3 regions of the Pseudomonas sp. H1_A03 genome follow, and region 2 is predicted to be linked to each of the others. Evidence: riboswitches for the same ligand, from Rfam matches in the RefSeq annotation. Region 2 holds a riboswitch; each other region holds the start of a gene.

What was found. A riboswitch is a leader RNA that binds a small molecule or an ion and turns the genes downstream of it on or off. The one in region 2 is predicted to bind cobalamin.
Positions count from the first base shown of each region.
Region 1: linked by a shared signal. The riboswitch ahead of AB4O35_RS24835 (ABC transporter substrate-binding protein) and the one ahead of AB4O35_RS18905 (CbtB domain-containing protein) in region 2 are both predicted to bind cobalamin.
Region 3: linked by a shared signal. The riboswitch ahead of cobO (cob(I)yrinic acid a,c-diamide adenosyltransferase) and the one ahead of AB4O35_RS18905 (CbtB domain-containing protein) in region 2 are both predicted to bind cobalamin.

Region 1 is NZ_CP162829.1:5,376,421-5,383,553, forward strand. It holds gene AB4O35_RS24825 (DNA/RNA non-specific endonuclease) at 1-604, shown strand, start outside; gene AB4O35_RS24830 (hypothetical protein) at 946-1,389, opposite strand; cobalamin riboswitch at 1,508-1,702, shown strand; gene AB4O35_RS24835 (ABC transporter substrate-binding protein) at 1,819-2,829, shown strand; gene AB4O35_RS24840 (FecCD family ABC transporter permease) at 2,826-3,842, shown strand; gene AB4O35_RS24845 (ABC transporter ATP-binding protein) at 3,839-4,603, shown strand; gene AB4O35_RS24850 (GNAT family N-acetyltransferase) at 4,672-5,169, opposite strand; gene AB4O35_RS24855 (hypothetical protein) at 5,166-5,390, opposite strand; gene AB4O35_RS24860 (dsRNA-binding motif domain-containing protein) at 5,498-6,037, opposite strand; gene AB4O35_RS24865 (alpha/beta hydrolase fold domain-containing protein) at 6,073-7,017, opposite strand; gene tspO (tryptophan-rich sensory protein TspO) at 7,017-7,133, opposite strand, start outside.
Region 2 is NZ_CP162829.1:4,042,335-4,049,467, forward strand. It holds gene AB4O35_RS18875 (fatty acid cis/trans isomerase) at 1-1,180, shown strand, start outside; gene AB4O35_RS18880 (acyltransferase family protein) at 1,268-2,293, shown strand; gene nfuA (Fe-S biogenesis protein NfuA) at 2,353-2,937, shown strand; gene cobM (precorrin-4 C(11)-methyltransferase) at 3,128-3,874, opposite strand; gene AB4O35_RS18895 (cobalamin biosynthesis protein) at 3,945-4,337, opposite strand; gene AB4O35_RS18900 (CbtA family protein) at 4,334-5,038, opposite strand; gene AB4O35_RS18905 (CbtB domain-containing protein) at 5,050-5,238, opposite strand; cobalamin riboswitch at 5,335-5,548, opposite strand; gene AB4O35_RS18910 (M10 family metallopeptidase C-terminal domain-containing protein) at 5,934-7,133, shown strand, end outside.
Region 3 is NZ_CP162829.1:5,716,924-5,724,056, forward strand. It holds gene cobD (threonine-phosphate decarboxylase CobD) at 1-325, opposite strand, end outside; gene cbiB (adenosylcobinamide-phosphate synthase CbiB) at 318-1,226, opposite strand; gene bluB (5,6-dimethylbenzimidazole synthase) at 1,223-1,873, opposite strand; gene AB4O35_RS26425 (cobyrinate a,c-diamide synthase) at 1,870-3,273, opposite strand; gene cobO (cob(I)yrinic acid a,c-diamide adenosyltransferase) at 3,270-3,881, opposite strand; cobalamin riboswitch at 3,961-4,219, opposite strand; gene AB4O35_RS26435 (PQQ-dependent sugar dehydrogenase) at 4,319-5,632, shown strand; gene AB4O35_RS26440 (C40 family peptidase) at 5,708-6,247, opposite strand; gene AB4O35_RS26445 (C40 family peptidase) at 6,393-7,022, opposite strand.

The DNA.
Region 1 (7,133 bases), 1.3 Mb from region 2:
CGTTGCCCGTAGCAACGACATCTGGGCCTACGATGGCCGCCTGCCCATCGACGCGCAGGTGGGCGAAGACCTCTACGCCAGCAATGGCCTTGATCGCGGCCACCTGGTACGCCGACAGGACCCCAATTGGGGCGACGAGGCGAAAATCGCCAACTTCGACACATTCCACTTCACCAACTGCTCGCCGCAGATGAGTGGGTTCAACCAGAAGACCTGGCTGGAGCTCGAAGACTATATTCTCGATAACACCCAACGCTGGAAAGCCCGCGCCACCGTGTTTACCGGGCCGGTGTTTGCCGACGACGACCGTGTGTACCGGAGCGTTAAAATTCCCAAGGCCTTCTGGAAAGTCGTCGCCTACCTCGGTGACGACGGCAAGCCTCGCACGAGTGCCTACATGATTGACCAGAACCGCGAATTGGGCCAGCTCGAGCTGGTGTTTGGCCAGCTCAGGACCTACCAACGCAGTGTGGTCCAGATAGAACGGCTGACCGGCATCCGTTTTGCCAACCTCGCCGACTACGACGGCTTCAGCAACGAAGAACGCGCCACCGGCACGCGGATTGAAGCGCTGATACAAGGTCCGGAAGACATTCGTCTCTGACCGAACGGACGACGTACATCAAGTGTGGGAGCTGGCTTGCCTGCGAAGACGGCGGCACAGGTATCTACATATTTTCAATGTGAAAGTGCGTAGCAGCTGTCGAGCCCTGGCGAGGCTGCGTTTGCGGTCTGTCTGACACACCGCTGACGCAGCCTCGCCAGGGCTCGACAGCTGCTACGCAGAGCGCTCGCTCAAGATGTGTAGATACTTCTGGCTATCGCAGCGGTTCGACAAGCCAACACCCACATTTTGATCTGCGGTGATTGGCCGACTCCGTCCAACATCGGCCTAGACGCGGAACAACAGCGCCAGTTTGCCCAGACGGCTCTAAGTGCGAGTAGTCATTGCGCATTGATGTAATGAAATTGCGCCTGGGTCTTTTCAACGGCCGCACGCACTGTGTCTCTTTGTGCATCGGTGCCCGAGTAGTAAATCTGCATCCCGTTCAAATCCTGCCCTTCGACCGCTTTGCTGATCACAGCAACGTCAACTGGGCTGCCGGCGCCGATAATCAAAAAGAACACATCGCCCATGCGTTTTGCATTCAGCAATTCGCCCCTGAGGTGGGCGGCGTTCTGATCACTGGCCATGGCAATCGCCAGCGTATCGCCAAACAAACCGGTTTTGGGGATGCTCATCGTGTGCAAACGGAGCTTGTCCGAGCCGGCGGGCATCGACTTGACGTACGCGGTGGCGGCCTCGTCAAGAATCTGCTTTTCAGATTTGCCCTGCGTGGCGCAACCGGCGAGCGTGGCGATAAGGGCGAGGACGATTAATGATTTCACTGTGCTTTCCTTGTGTGAAGACTATCCATGGGATGCGCATCATAGGATGACGAACTCCGCGAGAGCTACCACCGTGTTCACGCCTCGAGTATTTGGAGCTCCCGCTAAGGTGCCTGATCGACTACCATACCGCGCCGGTTCCCAAACGGGACTAATAGGGAATCCGAAGCGCGCTACACCCGCGCCAATCGGAACTGCCCCCGCAACTGTAGGTGCTGAGCCTGCTCCTTAATGCCACTGGATCACGTCCGGGAAGGCTGGAGCGTGGCGACGACGCATCAGTCAGGAGACCTGCCGGCTTAAGCTCAATCACTAACCGGCGGGGTGTCCGGGAAGGACACGCTTGCCTGTCTCCACCACAGTGCCCAAGGGTGTGTTTCCGAACCGTACCTCCCCAGTTCCACGTACGGTTCACTCGGAGATTGCCCCATGCTGCCACGCGTCACCGCCCTGCTCGCCGGCGTCAGCTTCTGTGCCCTGGCCCAAGCCGCGCCCACCCACTACCCACTGACCGTGGAAAACTGCGGCAGCCGCCTGACCTTCCAGCAGGCCCCCGCGCGCAGCGTGACGATTGGCCAGGCGGCTACCGAGATGCTTTACGCGCTGGGCGTGGGCGATAAGGTGGTGGGCACTTCGTTGTGGTTCAACAGCGTATTGCCGCAGTTCAAGGCGCAGAACGACAGCATCGAGCGCCTGGCCAACAACGAGCCGAGCTTCGAAGCGGTGATCGCCAAGCGCCCGCAACTGGTAGCCGCCGAGCTGGAATGGGTGGTCGGGCCACAAGGCGTGGTCGGCACCCGCGAGCAATTCCATGAGCTGAAGATCCCTACCTACCTGCTGCCCTCCGACTGCGAAGGCAAAGACAACCTGGTGGGCGCCGATGGCACGCGGCTGGAGCCTTTCCGCATCGCGACGATCTATAAAAGCATCAGCCAACTGGCGCAGATTTTCGACGTACAGGACCGCGGCGAACAATTGAACGACGAACTCAAGGCGCGCCTGGCCAAGTCGGTCGCCACTGTGCAAAGCAAAGGCCTCAAGCACGCCAGCGCGTTGGTGTGGTTCTCCAGTTCCGAGATGGCCAGCGACCCGTACGTGGCCGGCCACAAAGGCATTCCCGAGTTCATGCTGCAAACCCTCGGCCTTTCCAACGTGGTGCAGTCCGATGAAGAGTGGCCCGCCGTCGGCTGGGAAACCATCGCCAAGGCCAACCCGACCTTTTTGGTCATCGCACGCATGGACCGGCGCCGTTACCCGGCTGACGACCATGAAAAGAAACTGGCCTTTTTGCGCAGCGACCCGGTCACGCGCAACATGGACGCGGTGAAAAACAACCGCATCATCATCCTCGACGCCATGGCGCTGCAGGCCAGCATTCGTACGTTCGACGGCCTTGAACAACTGGCGGCCGCCATCGACGGCTACGACCTGCACAAATGACTGCCAGCCTGATCCGGACCCTAGTTGCCCTGGCCTTGCTACTGATCGCCCTGCTCGCCGGCGTGGCCATCGGTGAAACCGCCATCTCGCCGCAGGTCGTGCTCCAGGTACTCGCCAACAAACTGTGGGCGGCCGGCTATGTGCTGGACCCGATCGATGAGGGCGTGGTGTGGAACTACCGCCTCACGCGTGCCCTGGTAGCCGCCGCGTGCGGTGCGGGGCTGGCGACGTGCGGGGTGATCCTGCAGTCGTTATTGCGCAACCCGTTGGCCGATCCGTACTTGCTCGGCATCAGCGCCGGCGCCTCGACTGGCGCGGTGCTGGTGGCGCTGATGGGCGTGGGCGGCGGGCTGATTTCGTTGTCGGCGGGTGCGTTTGTCGGCGCGGTGGCGGCGTTTGCCCTGGTGATTCTGCTGGCGCGCGCCAGCGGTTCGTCGAGCGGCACCGGCCAGATCATCCTCGCCGGCATTGCCGGATCGCAGCTGTTCAATGCGCTTACCGCGTTCCTGATCACCAAGTCGGCCAGCTCCGAACAGGCGCGCGGCATCATGTTCTGGCTGTTGGGCAACCTCAGCGGCGTGCGCTGGCCGTCGGTGTGGTTGGCGGTGCCGGTGGCGGTCGTGGGCTTGGCGGTGTGCCTGTGGCATCGTCGGGCGCTGGATGCGTTCACCTTTGGCAGTGACTCGGCGGCGTCACTCGGTATCCCCGTGCGCCGCGTGCAGTTTGTGTTGGTGGGCTGCGCGGCACTGGTGACGGCGGTGATGGTGTCGATTGTCGGCGCCATCGGCTTTGTCGGGCTGGTGATCCCCCACGCCGTGCGTCTGTTGCTCGGCACCGGGCACTCACGCTTGCTGCCGGCCAGCGCGCTCGGCGGCGCGCTGTTTTTGATTGCAGCGGATGTGCTGTCGCGCACGCTGATCAAAGGCCAGGTGATTCCGGTCGGCGTGGTCACGGCGCTGGTCGGTGCGCCGGTGTTTGCGCTGATCCTCATTGGCCGGAGGAACGCGCGATGAGCGTTTTAAGCTGCACGGGGTTGGGCTTCAAGGTGCGTGAGGCTGAGTTATTACGCGATATTCACCTGGACGTGCAGCTGGGTGAAACCTTGGGGATTGTCGGGCCAAACGGTTCCGGTAAATCCACCTTGCTCAAACTGCTGGCAGGCTTGCGCGCGCCGGCATCTGGCGAAGTATTGTTGGGCGGCCAGCCTTTGGGCGACCTGTCCCGCCGCGCCATCGCACAGCAACTGGCCGTGGTTGAGCAACAGGCTGACACGGACGATGCCATCCGCGTGTTCGACGCCGTGGCGCTGGGCCGTACGCCGTGGTTGTCGGCGCTGAGCCCGTGGTCCAGCGAAGACGATGCCATCGTGAACCAGGCCTTGCATGACGTCGACGCCACTCACCTGAGCAAACGCGCCTGGCGCAGCCTCTCGGGCGGTGAACGCCAACGCGTGCACATCGCCCGCGCATTGGCGCAACGGCCACAGATATTGCTACTGGATGAGCCGACCAATCATTTGGATATCCAGCACCAGTTGGCGATCTTGAAGGGGGTGCAAGGGCTGCCGGTGACCACATTGATTGCGCTGCATGACCTGAATCAAGCGCTGACCTGTGATCGGCTGGCGGTACTGGATCGTGGACAGTTGGTGGCGCTGGGCAAGCCGATGGAAGTGCTGACGCCGCAGCGCTTGCAGGAGACGTTTGGGGTGCAGGCGCACTACCTGACAGACCCGTTTGATGGCGTGCAGATACTGCGGTTGCGCCCGAACTAGAGGCTTCACACAATACACATGTGGGAGCTGGCTTGCCTGCTCCCACATTGATTTGCGGCGTTTCACGTCTACAACAGTCGCTGCATGTGCGTCGTCTGCCACACCGGGTCCGCGTCTACATCCACCACTTCAAACCCCTGCCGCACCCAAAAATCAATCGCCCCCGGCAAAAACGGGTGGGTATGCAGGTAAACCACCTCAACCCCCTCCGCTTTCGCCATTGCCTCCAGCGCCCCATACAACGCCCCCGCCAGACCAAAGCGGCGATAGGCAGGCAGCACAAACAGACGCACCACTTCCACCGTATTGCGGCCCTGGTAATTCAACTGCGCAAAACGCCCGTCGTAAGGCAAGTAACCAATGGCCGCAACAATCCGGCCCGCCTCCCGAGCGATTAGAAACTGCCCATCGCCCTGTAGATAGATCGCCTCGAATTGCGCCAGGTCCGCTGGCATTCCCGCCGCACTGAGCTTCGGGAACAGCTCGGCGCGGGCCTGCAGCACAAACCTCAGTACGTCAGGAATATCCGCAGTCGTGACCGCCTGAATCCGAGGGTTTTCGCTCATACAACCTCAATCTGCGTGATTCCCACCACCTGCGCCTGTTCCAGAATCTCCTCCGGCGTCGCATCCGCAGGCGGCAGGATCAAGCCATTCTCGGCATCGCCGAAATGCAATTGCAGCAAGTGCAACGCCGCCTCATGCACCGGCAATTCGGGCTGCTTGAATTCGAACACATGGGTGCGCAATTCTTCGTTGAATCGGTAGTTGAGTGTGTATTGGCGCATGGTGGAGTCCTCATGATGAGAGAAGAGCAGCTGATTAACCTGACTCATTGATCAAGTTTTTAGTTCAATGAATCAGCCTTTCAACGGCCTCACGTCACAGGTACCACTCACTGGCGCAACTCACAGACTGCACTGCCCTTCATCCCCGACGCATGCACGCTCACGTGGCGTACGGCAAACCCTGGTTTCTCGACAAGCTTCTTCTCTTCCCAGACACCGCCGTTTTCGACTTGATAGCCGATCGTGCCATCTGCTTGCCAAGTCAGCCGTAGGGTGTACACGCCGTTATGGTCGGGAGCTCGATGGAAGAAGGTATCGATGACTGGCTTTGCCTTGTTGAACGTGCGCAGCTCGAATAGCCGCTCGTCGCTGTCGGCGGGCGTATAGCTGGACAGGAACAGCGTATCGTCTTCCGCAGCATCCTCGGCGGCCGCAAGAATGACCGAAGGCACCCACTTTTCGCCACGGTCCTGGGTGTCGGTGGCGACCTTGCAGGTCAACTGGCCTTTGCCCGTGACGTCCTGGCGGAAGGCCGTCTCGTAGTAGCCGTAGGGCGCGTCGAAGCGCAGTGTCTTCTCGGTGACTTGCTCACAGCCGGCCAGCAGATACAGCGCCGATAACCCGATGAATCCTTGAAGAACCTTCACGTGCTGTCCTTGGCTTGAATGGGGGGAGCGCAAGGTTACCCGGACGAAGAAAGATTGAGTACTCCCCCGTCCATTCTTTGACTGATCCACTGGCGGCTGTAGGCAAGCACGCCCGCCCCCATCACCACCGGAAAATGGATAAACCCATGGGCCGACTCCGGCAACAGATGCGCCTCAGCCCCCGGCCACTGCTCAGCGATCAACAAGGTGTCATCTTTCAACGGGTCCAACTCGCCCACAAACATCAACGCCGGCGGCAACCCGCCGAAGTCGCCATACAGCGGTGACAACGGCGCCTGCCGACGCTCGTCATCACTCAACCCCGGCGTCAGCATGCGCAGTGCCTCGACCATGCCAGGCCCATCCAGCAACAAGGTTTCGGGCCCCGCCGCGCGCACGCTGGGGGTGCCGGCCAAATCGTAAACGCCGTAGTACAACACCGCCCCGCTTACCCGTTTGAGCAAATCGGGCCACTGCTTCAACGCCAGTAGTGTCGCCGCCGCCAAGTGCCCGCCCGCCGATTCGCCGACGACGAACACCGGCAGGTCGGCAAACTCATCCGTGGCCAGCAACCATCGCGCGGCCGCGAGGCAGTCGTCCATTAGCCCCTCGACCGGTGTGTCGACCGCCAGCCGATAATCCACCGACACCACCGCCACGTCACACGCGTTGACCATACCCAGATTGAGGTCGTCATCCATCTGCGCATTGCCAATCACCCAGCCGCCGCCGTGGATATCCAGCACCACGCCTTTGGGTTTGCCGCTCGGCCGCAGGATGCGCACGGGCACTGAATCGACCACCTTGCACTCAGCATCCGGCCCTTTCCTGACCTTTTGGCTGACGCGCAACAGCACCTGAATCAGACGCGGTGTAACCCGATTGCGGATTTTAAAGCGCGGCATCCACGCGAGCTTTTGATTGAAACGGCGCATCTCGGCCAGTTCAGGCTCACTGGCGGGCCAGAGCGTATGGGCCATCAGCGGTTATTCCGCAGGATCGAGAAATTCAACGCCGCCGCGACACACAGCCACGCCAAGTAGGGGAACAGGATCAAGCCGGTGATCAAGTCCAGGCGCACCGCCAACACCACCAT
Region 2 (7,133 bases):
CGATAACTTCTGGACCCTGTTCCAGGACCCGGACCACGACCTCTACATCACCGATGCGCGCTATCGCGGCCAGGCCACGCCATTACTGGCCATGCCGGGACAGAATGACGATGTGGGCAGCGTGCTCAGCCTGTGGCGGGCCTACCGCGACAAACGCAATGAATACGAGGCCCTGCGCCGTGACAGCTATGCTGACCTGCCGCCGCCAAGCTGGTCGAGCCTGTGGGCGGGCAATGATGATGCCTTGCTGAGCATTTTCCGCCACTTCGACAGCGCCTCGGTGACCAAAGGCCTGATCGGCGATGTGCCGCAGACGATGTGGCTGTTCGACTATCCGCTGCTGGAGCGCACGTATTACCAATTGGCGGTGAATTTCGACGTGTTCGGCAATGTCTCGCACCAGGCCCAGACCCGGTTGTACTTCGACCTGATCCGTAACGGCGCCGAGCAGAACTTCCTGCGCCTGATGCCCGCCGATACCCGCGAAGACTTCCTCGACGACTGGTACCAGAACAGCGGCAAGATCAAGCTCTGGCTGGACTATGAGGCCATTGATGATGACAAGCCCACGGGTTTGCACCTGAACGAAAACGACCCGAAGCGCGACTTTGCCAACCAGTTGTTGACCCGTTATGCCAGCTTGAACGCCAGCCCGGACCCGTTTAACCGATGTGTGAGTGCGTATTGCTCGCGCAGCGGTATTGATCCGGTTTTGCAGGATGCGGAGCAGGCGTTGAGCCGCTTGACCTCACGCCCGGCCGCCGGGCTCAAGGTGATCGATCAATTGCCCGAAGCCACGATGTTGCGCATTCAAACTGCCAGCGGCAAGCGCGAGATCTACAGCCTGCTGCGCAACCGTGCCCACAGTAATGTCGCGTTTTTGCTGGGCGAAGCCTATCGCTACCAGCCGGGACTCGACACCTTGACCCTTTACCCCGGCGTACTCAGCAGTTACCCGAACTTCATGTTCAATATCCCCGCCCAGGAAGTGCCCGAGTTCGTGGCTGAAATGGAGCGGGCCAAAGATGCCAATCGTTTCGAAAAGATCGTCGACCGCTGGGGCGTGCGGCGCAGTCATCCGTTGTTCTGGCAGTACTTCCACGATCTGTCGCAGTACCTCCACGAAGTCGCGCCCGTGGAAGAGGGTGTGTTGGACATGAACCGTTATGAGAACCTATAACTACAGGCACTGATCCAGTCATCTCTCCAGGCGGGCGTTGAAGTAATCGGATATCTACTGTGCGGGGTTCTAAAAGGTAGTCCGATGATGTTGATTTCAGTGCAGTTTCTTCGCGCCTTGGCTGCGTGGCTGGTGGTGGGTCATCACTTTATGCAGCTGTTTTTCAACTTTGAGGTGCACAACGCGCTGGAGTACCTGTTCGTCGAAAAAGGCGGCGCAGGGGTGGATGTGTTCTTTGTCATCAGCGGCCTGGTGATCTTCCTTGCGACCGCAGACAAAGCCCTGACACCTTGGCGTTTCATGCTCATGCGCGTGGCACGGATCGCGCCGGCGTATTGGTTCTATACCTTGCTGCTGGCCCTGCTCACCCTGGCTGTGCCCTCGATGTTCCCCGATGTTCAACTCGCGCTGGGCCATGTGCTCCTGTCGTTGCTCTTTATCCCTGCCCAACACCCGGCAGGCTACGGCGTCTATCCGCTGCTGGATGTCGGCTGGACCCTGAACTTCGAGATGCTGTTCTATGGCCTGTTCGCCGTCGCCTTGTGGGTTCGTGGGGACTATCGGTTGTGGGTGGTGGCCGTGCTGTTGTACCTGGTGTGCTACCTCATCGGTCCCGCCCTGGACTTGGCCGACGGTTTTTACAGCAATGATATTGTCCTGGAGTTTCTTATGGGTATCGTCATCGGCATGCTGTATCGCCGCGGCCTTTGCCGGGTCAGGGCGTGGGTGCCGTTGCTGGGGATTGTGGTGGCGTGTGTGATGTTTTATCACGGGGCGGATGTGCCCCGTGCGTTGGAGTGGGGCGTGCCCAGCGCGATCCTGGTCATCAGTTGCGTGGCACTGGAGCCTTACTTCCATGGCTCACGCGTGTTGAAACTGATGGGGGACTGCTCTTACTCGGTGTATCTGATCCACGTGCTGGTTCTGTGCGCTGGGCTGTGGGTGGTCAAGCGTACGGGAATAGATCCCTATGCGATGCTGCCTGTTTGCATTGTATTAACAGCGCTTTGCGCCTTTGCGAGCTATCAATGGCTGGAAAAGTCGACCTATCGCACGCTCAAGCGTTGGTTCGGCATTGATGATCCCGCAGTCCTTTCCCGACAAAAATACTAGGACTTTGTACCTCTGTAATAATTTGGCGTAAACTGCCGGCAAGCCTGTGAGGAGTTTCCATGACTGCCATAACCATTACCGACGCCGCCCACGATTACCTGGCTGACCTGCTGTCCAAGCAGAACACCCCAGGTATCGGTATTCGCGTCTTTATCACCCAACCCGGCACCCAATACGCCGAGACTTGCATTGCCTACTGCAAGCCAGGGGAAGAGAAGCCTGAAGACACCGCCCTGGGGCTGAAAAGCTTCACCGCGTACATCGACGCCTTCAGCGAAGCCTTCCTCGACGACGCCGTGGTCGACTACGCCACCGATCGCATGGGCGGCCAACTGACCATCAAGGCGCCGAACGCCAAGGTGCCGAACGTCAACGCTGATAGCCCGGTGAACGAGCGTATCAACTACTACCTGCAAACCGAGATCAACCCGGGCCTGGCCAGCCACGGCGGCCAGGTCAGTCTGATCGACGTGGTGGATGACGGCATTGCCGTGCTCAAGTTTGGCGGCGGCTGCCAAGGCTGCGGCCAGGCGGACGTGACCCTGCGCGAAGGCATCGAGCGCACCCTGCTGGAGCGTGTCCCAGAGCTCAAGGGTGTACGTGACGTGACCGACCACACGCAGAAAGAAAACGCCTACTACTGAGTAAGGTGTTCACTGCGGACAAAAAACGGCGCCCCGTGAGCGCCGTTTTTTTATTGTTTAAATTCAATGTCTTGAGATGCCTATCTAACAAAACAAATCAACTGTGGGAGCGAGCAAGCCCGCTCCCACAGTTTTAATAGTGTTTATTCATATAAATCAATATGTTGTATCTTTAATTTAATTTGGCTTGTTAAGATCGGTAAAGATGCGCATGCCCTGCGCGATACAGCGAAGACTCACTAAAACCGTCACTGCCCAACACCCGACCCACCACAATCAACGCCGTCCGCCGAAATCCCTTCTCGGCCACCTTCCCGGCAATATCGCTCAGCGTCCCAACGACCCAATCCTGGTCCGGCCACGTCGCGCGGTGCACCACGGCAATCGGGCAATCTGCGCCATAGTGCGGCAGCAGTTGCGCGACGATTTTCTCCAAGTGATTGACCCCCAGATGGATCGCCATGGTGGTGCCATGTCGCGCCAGGCTGTCAAAGTCCTCGCCAGCGGGCATGCTGGTTTTATCCGCATAACGGGTCAGGATCACACTCTGGGCGATGTCCGGCAGGGTCAGCTCGGTTTCCAACAACGCTGCACAAGCCGCCACTGCGGTGACGCCGGGAATGATCTGGAATGGAATGCCCAGCTCACGCAAATGGCGGATCTGCTCGCCAATCGCTCCATACAGGCTTGGGTCGCCAGAATGCACGCGTGCCACGTCCTGGCCTTTCGCATGGGCGGTCTTGATCAGGTCGATAATCTGTTCAAGGTGCAATTCGGCACTGTTGACCAACTGTTCTGCCTGGTGGCCTTTGAGCACTGCCGTCGGCACCAGCGAGCCGGCATAGATGATCACCGGGCAACTGCGGATCAGCCGCTGGCCTTTGACGGTGATCAATTCCGGGTCGCCGGGGCCTGCGCCGATGAAGTAGACGGTCATGGGAATATCCTATGGAAAAACGCACGAGCATGAACAACGCTCATGATCGGAACGGGCGATTATCAGGTTTTCAGCCGGCGCAAGCCAATGCGAAGGTGGCCTGGGCGGTTTGCTTGCGGCTAATCAACAGGCGAGCAGGGGCGTTGGCGAGGTATTCAGCCAGGGCCAGGGCGGCGCTTTCGGCAATGCCGTAGCAGCCCGTATGGGCAAACGCGATCGCGGATTTGTGGCTCAGCTGTTCTGCATAACCCGCCAACTGATCAGCATCGAAACACTGGAATGGCAAGTTCAACAGATCGGCCAGGGCTTGAAGGCCAGGTTCATCGCGCTTGCGGTCGATACTGGCCAGCGCGGTGATCCGTTGAAGCTCGATACCGCCCTCGGCGAGGGCGCTGTCGAGCAGGGCCCGCAGGGTGTGAACGTCACAACCCCGCTGGCACCCCAGGCCGACCACTAAAATCATGCTGAGTATTGATCATCACGATTGCGGCGGAACAGCCAGGCGCTGATCAGGCCCAGCGCCAGCCAGAAGGCGACATTGGTCAACTGCGAAGCAATCTTGAACTGCGCTTCCAAGGCTTCGGGGGCTAGCATCGAATGCACTTCCGGCTGCGGCGCGCCGATCACGTGTGGCACGACCAGAATCGCTACGCCCAGCGCTTTGAGCAGCCAATTGCGGCCGAACACGATCAGCGCTATGCCCGCAGCGGTGGAGGCGGCGGTGCCCACCCACCAGATCTGCCGTTGTGCGAGATCAGCGGCAGCAGTGCCTGGCAGCTCAGGCGGTAGGCCCATTGTCGGCGCCAACACGAAGGTCGCGTAGCCGGCCAAACCCCAAAGCAGGCCCTGGGCAGTGCGGGTGGGTGCGCGCAGGGTATAGAGGCCGGCGAGCATCAGCGCGAAACCGACAGCCACCACCAGATTACCGCCGGTGGTAGACAATACGCGCTGCCAGCCGTCTTCCGGTTCCCAGGCTTCGGCGTCGTGGGTGTGCGCGGCATTACCGGCTGCGTGCTCATGCACCACTTCAGTCGCGGCCGGGGCCTTTTCAAAGGTTTCCGCCTGCAGAATTAATGGGGCGACCCAGAAGCTTTGCAGCAGGGTCAGCAGCAGGGCAGCCAGAAGACCGGTGAAACCTGCAGTTTGCGCAATACGCTTGATCATGTCGGCAGGTCTCAGTGGCACGGGAACGCGGCGCTGTGGCGGGTATCGTGGGCAGCGTTATGCACCGCCTCGATGTGCGAGAAACCGGCGAAATACACCAGGCACGCGCCCAGGATCGACGCGCCGATTGCGGCGGTCAGGCGTTGGCTCAAGGTGGAGGTGCTGCTGGCGGAGTGCGAAGTGCTGCTGATGATCGACATGGCGCGTCCCTTTCAGGTGTCAGGGTGAAACGAGCGCATGAAAACCCCGCGAGCCAGGCACGCAGGGTTCTGAACAGCGCCCGCCCACCGCGGGTTTGTTATCTGATTTTTCGGGCCGGTCTCCGGGCTTGCGAGGGGCGGCTCTTGAAAGAGCCCAGCCTGATAAGCATCTCCTTCCCATGCACAGCACAGTGGATTTGACGCTTCGCTCGCTTACCGTTGCGGGGGCAGCACCGGACTTGCCATAGATCTATGGCGCACCGGTTTCCCGTTTCACCCTGTGAAGGGCACCCGAAACAAGATGTGTAGGAGAGCATGGAGAGAACGCTCCCGTCAAATGAGGACTGCGCCGCCTTGATGGCACGAGAGGTGAAAATGTCTGACGCCGGAGTTTCTATTGGCGGGCTGATGCAGGGGCTTATCCTCCCATGTGTTTCATAAGTTTCGCCTGTTGTTCATCCTGTTGCTGAAATCTAAAAATATATTGTGTAGATATTTGAGTTTAAGTTGAATTTTGCTTTTTTTTCAGTCGGCCATTGGGGCGGCCAGATGCCGTGGAGTAATGTTAAATTGTTATCGTTGCCAGTTATTGTATTTCCAGATTTTAAAGATTGCCGGGTTATTCAGGAACGGGTTGAGTGATTTTTTCCAAATTGTGCTTGTGATCGAGGTTTATCTCCGTCGAATAATTAAATATGGTGGTGATTTTGAAAATAACTAATAGCCAGCAGCCTTCCTATAATCCGTCCGCCGGCCTTCAGCGAGCCGGTTCCTCAGATCCCACGTTGCGCAGCGCCGACCCGCATATAAGGCGGAACTTTGCCAAACCGATCTTTACCGTGGATCAAGTTGCTCAGCAGCTCACTCGAGAAAATGTGAAATGGGCTGACAGAAACGGTGATGGTGTCACGGCAATCTCCTTTTCATTCAACAAATTGACGAGAGGGGATAGAGAGTTCAATACTACACAGAAAAACCAAGCCAGACTGTCCATGCAATCTTGGGCCGATGTGGCGAATGTGTCGTTCGAAGAACGTACCGGCCGTGGCGAAGGACGCTTGGCTTTTTCCAACAACGAGGGCCCCGCGGTTGCTTTTGGCCAGTACCCAGGCCAAGACGGTAAAGTGTTCATCAATCCCCACTATGGCACCAATACTTCTCCTGCACTTCATAATCATGGCCGATATACACTAACCCATGAAATAGGCCATACGTTGGGTCTTGCGCACCCCGCAGACTATGACGCTTCTAATTCTACCTCTCCCAGTTACGCTCGCAGTGCCGTTTATGCGCAGGATACTCGTGGTCATACTGTCATGAGCTACTTCGACGCTCACGAAGGTGGTCAGAACCATAAAGAAAATTACTCTGCTGCTCCATTGATGGGTGATATTGCTGCTGCCCAGCGTTTGTATGGTGCCAATTACAGGACGCGCAATTCAGACACCACTTACGGTTTTAACTCCAATTCGGGTCGAGACTATTATCAACTCAATAATCCCAATGATACGGCACTCTTCTGCGTGTGGGACGGTGGCGGTAACGATACGTTGGATTGTTCCAAGTATCGCCAAAACCAGACTATCAACCTCAACCCTGAATCCTATTCCGATGTTGGAGGCTTGCGGGGGAATGTTTCTATCGCCAAAGGCGTTACGCTGGAGAACGCAATCGGCGGTTCTGGCCATGATGTGATCATCGGTAATCATGCAGACAACATGCTCAAGGGGGAGCGGGCGCTGATTGGCTCAGGGGGGAGGGGGGCAGATACCTTTGTCTACGACAACGTCAGCGACTCCACACTGGAACGCCCTGACCAGATCATGGACTTTGTGAGTGGCACCGACAAAATCGACATTTCGGTCTTGTTGAAAAACGCCGGTATTACCGCGTTA
Region 3 (7,133 bases), 1.7 Mb from region 2:
CGTAACCGGCACGGCGCCAGGCTTCGGCGTGTTCGGCATAGCACGGCGACAATACCCCGACCTTGCCGGCGCGACGCAGACGTGGCAGCAACTGAATCGCCGCCTGGGAGCCAGCTACTGGCAACAGATGCGCTGCGCCGTAATACTCGCTGGCGGCCTGCTCCAGGCCGTCATCGGTTTCCGGCAGACGCGCCCAGGCGCGCAGCGGGATCTCGGGGATCGCCCAGGGCCAGGGCGCCAGGCCGCTGGACAGGTCGAGCCAGTCAGCTTCGGCAATTCCGTACTGAATCGCTGCCTTGCGCAGCCGGCCACCGTGCTCAAGCATAAAATTGCCCCCCGACGCATAAGATCAGCAGCCACAACCATACGCCGCGCTGCACCAGTTGCCAGCCCCGGTCGATGGCGTCCGCATCCGCCGCCGGGCCCTCGCCCAGCGGCGGGCGCTGGTGCACTTCACCGTGATAGATCGCCGCGCCGCCCAGTTCAACGCCCAGCGCGCCTGCACCGGCAGCCATCACCGGGCCGGCGTTGGGGCTGTCCCAGGTCGGGCCTTGGGTGCGCCAGCATTTGAGCGCCAGACGGGTCTTGCCGAGCACGGCATAGGTCAAGGCGACCAAGCGTGCCGGAATGTAGTTCAGCACATCGTCGATTTTTGCCGCGGCCCAACCAAAGCGCTCAAAACGTTCGTTGCGATAACCCCACATGGCGTCGAGGGTATTGCTCAGGCGATAAAGCACCACGCCCGGCACGCCCGCCACCACAAACCAGAACAACGCGGCGAAGACTGCGTCGCTGCCGTTTTCCAGCACCGATTCGGTCGCGGCGCGGGCGACTTCGGTGCGGTCCAGTTCGCTGGTCTGGCGGCTGACCAAGTAGCTGACGCGCTTGCGGGCTGCCTCCAGGTCATCGCTGCGCAGGGCCTGGGCCACCGGGATCACATGCTCGCCAAGGCTACGCATGCCGAGGGCGCAATACAGCGCCAGAATCTCCACTACCCAGCCGATATACGGCGCCCACGACAACGCCGTGGCCAGCAGGGTCAGCGGCACTACGGCGATAAACCAAGCGGTCACGCCATGGCTGCGCCAGCCACGGCCACCGGAGTTAAAACGTTGCTCGATGCGCCCGGCGAAATTGCCGAATGCCACCAGCGGATGCCAGCGCCTGGGTTCGCCCAGCAGCGCATCCAGCGCCACTGCAGCGACGCACAGCAAGGCCACACTCATTGACTCACTCCCCACACATTCTCATACAACATGTCACTCAGCGGCCGAGGCTCGGTCCAGCCTTCGAGTTGCAACATCGGTGCCGGGTAGAACTCGGTTACCGGCCCCAGGCACAACACGGCCAGGGGTTTCGCGCCGGGCGGCAAACCGAGCAGATCGGCCAGGGCCTGGGGTTCGAACAGCGAAACCCAGCCCATGCCGAGGCCTTCGACGCGAGCCGCCAGCCACAGATTCTGGATGGCACAGGACAGCGAGGCCATGTCCATTTCCGGCAAGGTACGACGGCCGAAGATGTGCCGCTCACGGTCATCCATCAGCGCCGCCACCAGCACTTCGGCGCAGTCGTGGATGCCTTCGACCTTGAGCTTCATGAACGCGTCGGAGCGCTCGCCCAGGGCTTCGGCGGTGCGTACGCGCTCCTCTTCTACTAACTGCTGAATCTGCCCACGCAGTTGGCGATCGCTGATGCGGATGAAGCGCCAGGGCTGCATCAGGCCGACGCTGGGGGCCTGGTGCGCGGCCTGGAGCAGACGGTGCAGCAATTCGGGGGCGACAGCGCCGCCGCTGAAGTGGCGCATGTCACGGCGTTCGGCGATGGCGCGGTAGACGGCGTCGCGGTCGGCCTGGGGGAAGGCGTTGTCCGTCATGGCCTCTTCGCGGGCAAGTCGAATCGTCGCACCGCCCCTCCCACATTTTGATCTGTGAACACTGTCGATGTGGGAGCTGGCTTGCCTGCGATAGCGACATCACGGTCTGGCGCAAACAGTGCGGCTACAGCGGCTGGATTCGACGGGAAATAAAAATGCACGTAAGAAGCCGTCATCCGCCCCTGACGGTAAACCGCCTCAGCCCCGCGCCCACCATTGGGGCTCAACCCCCTGGCAATCGGCTGCCAGTCGGTGCTGGTCAGCGAATGGTGATAGGTGTGACCACGCAGTGTGCCTTCCGGCAACTCGACGCTTTGCAGCGCCAGGGCCGCCAGTTTCTTTTGCATCACCGCATCGCCCTGCAACAGGCCCACCAGTTCGGCGCGGGTGCCGTCGACATCGGTGAGCGAGTCCAGCAGGTAGAGCATGCCGCCGCATTCGGCGAGCAAGGGTTTGCCGGCCGCATGGTGAGCGCGGATCGCGTCGAGCATTGGGGTGTTTTCCGACAGCGCCTGGTGGTGCAGTTCCGGGTAACCGCCGGGCAGGTAGAGGCTGTCGGCATCAGGCAATGCGCGATCGTGAATGGGCGAGAAAAACTTCAGCTCGGCGCCCATGGCCCGCAGCAGATCAAGACTGGCGCCGTAGGTAAAAGCGAAGGCTTCGTCGCGGGCCACGGCAATACACACGCCCTTGAGCAGTGGCTCGGCCTCGATCACTTCCGGTGCAGCAAAGGTCACCGGCGGCGGCAAGGCCACTTCGCAACTGCTGCCCAAGGCTTGGGCGGCGGCGTCAAGGCGCACATCAAGGTCATTCAGTTCGCTGGCTTGCACCAGGCCCAGGTGACGGCTAGGCAGCTCTATACCGGTCTCGCGGGACAACGCGCCGTACCAGCGCAGGCCTTCGGTGAGGCTGCCTTCCAGCAATTGCGCATGACGCAGCGTGCCAACGCGGTTGGCCAGCACCCCGGCGAACGGCAAGTCCGGCTGATAACGCGCCAGGCCCAGGGCCAAGGCGCCAAAGGTCTGGGCCATGGCCGTGCCGTCAATAACGCCCAGTACCGGCACGCCGAAGTGTCGCGCCAGGTCGGCGCTGGAAGGGGTGCCGTCAAACAAACCCATCACGCCTTCGATCAGGATCAAGTCGGCCTCGCCCGCCGCTTCCCACAGCAGGCGGCGACTTTCCTGCTCGCCCACCATCCACATGTCCAATTGATACACCGGCGCACCGCTGGCGCGCTCGTGGATCATCGGGTCGAGGAAATCCGGGCCGCATTTGAACACGCGCACCTTGCGACCCAGGTTGCGGTGCAATCGGGCCAGCGCCGCGGTGACGGTGGTTTTGCCCTGGCCGGACGCCGGTGCGGCGATCAATACGGCCGGGCAATGACGGGGCTGATTCAAAGTTCGACGCCCTTCTGTGCCTTGATACCGGCCTGGAACGCGTGCTTGAGCATGCCCATTTCGGTGACGGTGTCACCCATTTCGATCAACTCAGGCTTGGCGCCACGGCCGGTGACCACCACGTGCTGCATCGGCGGGCGGGCCTGCAAGTCACTGAGCACCTGGTCCAGTTCGAGGTAGCCGTGCTTGAGGGCGATGTTCAGCTCATCCAGCACGACCATGCCGATGCTCGGGTCTTGCAGCAGTTCGCAGGACACAGCCCAGGCGGCTTCGGCCGCGGCGATGTCACGTTGGCGATCCTGGGTTTCCCAGGTGAAGCCTTCGCCCATGACGTGGAAACGTACTTGCTCGGGGAATCGGCGGAAGAACAACTCTTCACCGGTGCTGTGACGCCCCTTGATGAACTGCACCACGCCGCACTGCATGCCGTGGCCCATGGCCCGGGCCAGCATGCCGAACGCGGAGCTGCTCTTGCCTTTGCCGTTGCCGGTGAGCACCAGCAGCAAGCCGCACTCGTTGGGGGAATTGGCAATGCGTTCGTCGATCACGGCTTTTTTGCGCAGCATGCGCGCCAGGTGGCGTTCGTCGCGGTCGGGGGAATCGGTCATGACAGCTCTCCGTTGGGGCTGGACAAAAACGGCGGGCAGGAAAAAAGAAAAACAGACAGCCAAGCATCGCCCACCGTGATGCTGTTGGATGTAACAGGCCGGTCTCCGGGCTCATGAGTGGCGCCGTTGCCCTCGTATAGAGAGCGCGCAGGCCAACGCTACGCCTTCCCATATCGCTGGCGATACAGTGGCAAAAGGCAGCGTCTTGACTCATTTACCGTTGCGGGGGCAGCGCCGGAATCGCGGCAGCACTGTGTACAAGTGCGCTCACTCACCGGCTTCCCTGTTTCACTCGGTCGACCCATTGGTCACAGAGCACCTGGAACAAGCCGCGAAGGTTAGTGGGTTGGGGGTGGAGCGTCAATGAAAGCTGACCTTGCACTTGAACCATCGCACCGCCGACCTCCTCTACCCTTACAGGTATTAAGGAGAACACCATGCATAAAACAAGACTTGCCCTACTCATCCTGGTCGCCGGCACCCTCGCCGCCTGCGGTGAAAGCTCCACCCTCCAGGTCTCCGACGGTACCGGGCCTTCGCCCAAGTTGCCGGAACCGAACAAAACCCTGATCCCCACCGTCAATATCGCCCCCGCCATCGGTTGGCCCGAGGGCGTGAAGCCAACGGCCGCCGCCGGCACCCAGGTTGCGGCGTTTGCCGAAGGCCTGGACCATCCGCGCTGGCTGTATGTGCTACCAAATGGCGATGTGCTGGTAGCGGAAACCAACGCGCCGCCCAAGCCGGATGACGCCAAGGGCGTTCGTGGCTGGGTCATGGAGAAAGTCATGGGCCGCGCTGGCGCCGGGGTGCCGAGCCCGAATCGCATCACGCTACTGCGTGACGCCGACCACGACGGCGTCGCGGAGACGCGCACGGTATTCCTGGAGAATCTCAATTCGCCGTTTGGCATGACACTGGTCGGCAACGACCTGTACGTCGCTGACTCGGACAAGCTGCTGCGTTTCCCCTATCAACCGGGTGACACTGCGATCAAGCAAGCCGGCACCAACGTCGTCGACCTGCCGGGCGGGCCTCTGAACCACCACTGGACGAAAAACGTGGTGGCCAGCAAGGACGGCACCAAGCTGTACGTGAGCGTGGGTTCCAATAGCAACGTCGGTGAAAACGGCCTGCAAGCGGAAGAAGGCCGGGCGGCGATCTGGGAAGTCGATCGCGCCAGCGGCGAGCACCGCATCTTCGCCTCCGGCCTGCGCAACCCGAACGGTATGGCGTGGGAGCCGCAGAGCGGTAAGTTGTGGACGGCAGTCAACGAGCGTGACGAAATCGGCAGCGACCTGGTGCCGGACTACATCACCTCGGTCAAGGATGGCGGCTTCTATGGCTGGCCGTTCAGCTACTACGGGCAGCATGTGGATGTGCGGGTCAATCCGCAGAATTTGGACTTGGTGGCCAAGGCGATCGCGCCGGATTACGCGGTAGGCCCGCACACCGCATCCCTGGGGCTGACGTTTGCCGAGGGCAGCAAACTCCCTGCGCAGTTCAGTAACGGCGCGTTTATCGGCCAGCATGGTTCGTGGAATCGCAAGCCGCACAGTGGCTACAAGGTGATCTTCGTGCCGTTCGAGGGTGGGCAGCCTAAAGGGCCGCCGGTGGACGTGCTGACGGGGTTCCTCGATAAGGACGAGAAAGCCATGGGCCGCCCGGTGGGCGTGGTGATTGATCAGCAGGGGGATTTGCTGGTGGCCGATGATGTGGGGAATAAGGTATGGCGGGTGTCGGCCGCTAGATAGCGGAGCAGCAAGCCTCACGCTTGAAGCTGCAAGCAGGCATTGCGCCTTCTTGCAGCTGACAGCTCGTAGCTGCCGCTAGGGATTACGTGCCAGATTCGCCGGCAACACACGCTTGGCACTCAGGTACGCATTCTGCCAGTACGCCTTGGACAAGGTATCCAGCTTCACCGTACCGCCCGTTTGCGGCGCGTGCACAAAGCGCCCTTCCCCCACGTAGATCCCGGCGTGGCTGACCTGTGAACCACCACCGGTGGCGAAGAACAGCAGGTCGCCGGTCTGCAGGTTCTGCTCGCTGACGTCCTGGGCGCGCATTACGATCAGTTCACGCGTAGTACGCGGCAATGAGATGCCGGCAGCGTCGCGAAACACAAAACCAATCAAACCGCTGCAATCAAACCCGGAGTCCGGCGTGTTGCCGCCCCAACGATAAGGCGTGCCGACCAGGCCCAGCGCGCGGAAGAGCACATCTTCAGCCGCAGGCGAGAAATTCTGGGTGGAATAGTTGAACACCGGCTTAGGCTTCACCGCGACAGGCGCGGGCGGCGGTGGGCGGCTTGCACAGGCGCTGAGCAGCGCGGCGCAAACAATAAGAATCAGGCGGGCCGAGGTCGACATGTGCAGAACAATCCTGGTCTGGATGCGGCTTTTCGCTGCCGAACGCTGAAAACCAGAACGCGCAAGCAAAGCTCGCGCGAACGGATTACAACAATGTCCAGGGATTCTAGCGCTTACACGTCAAACTTCAAGTATCACTTTAAGTTTACTTGCTAGCGGTAACCGTCGTCGGGGCCATGGCGAGTGCGCGCTTGGCTTCGATGAAGGTTTTGCTCCAGTAGCTATCACCCAGGTTGTCGACTCGAACACCGCCACTGCGACGGCTGCTGGAGTGGATAAACTGGTTATCGCCCAAGTAGATACCGGCATGGCTGACGCGACCACGACCAGCCGTACTAAAGAAAAGCAGATCACCGGGCTTGAGGTTGTTGCGCGCGACCAACGGTGCATTCACGTTGATCATTTCGCGAGTGGAGCGTGGCAGGTTCATGCCCGCCTCTTCACGAAACAGGTAGCCGATGAAACCGCTGCAATCGAAACCGGCTTCGGAAGTACCGCCGAAACGGTAACGGGTACCGATCAGGGACATGCCGCGTTCGAGGATGCTGTCGGCGAGAACTGGAAGCTGGTAAGGCTTGCTGCCGGAGAAATTGGCCAATTCTTTTTCAGTTGCCAGCTCTTCTTCGTAAACAGAAGCAGACTGTGCAGCAACAAATTTGGCCTGGTTTTGAACCTGTGGTTTTTGCTGTTCTGCCACCTGTTGAGGGTGGGAGGCGCAACCAAACAACAGGGTAACGAGTGCGAGAGGCACGAGGGGTGCGAAGCGATTTAGCATGGGCACGACCGTGGCTGGTATGTAAAGAAGCCGAGACTATGCCTTCTATCACATCGATTTGCAAATTCAATCGTGGTCTATGTGACTTCCCGCTTGGACTATGCCATCTAA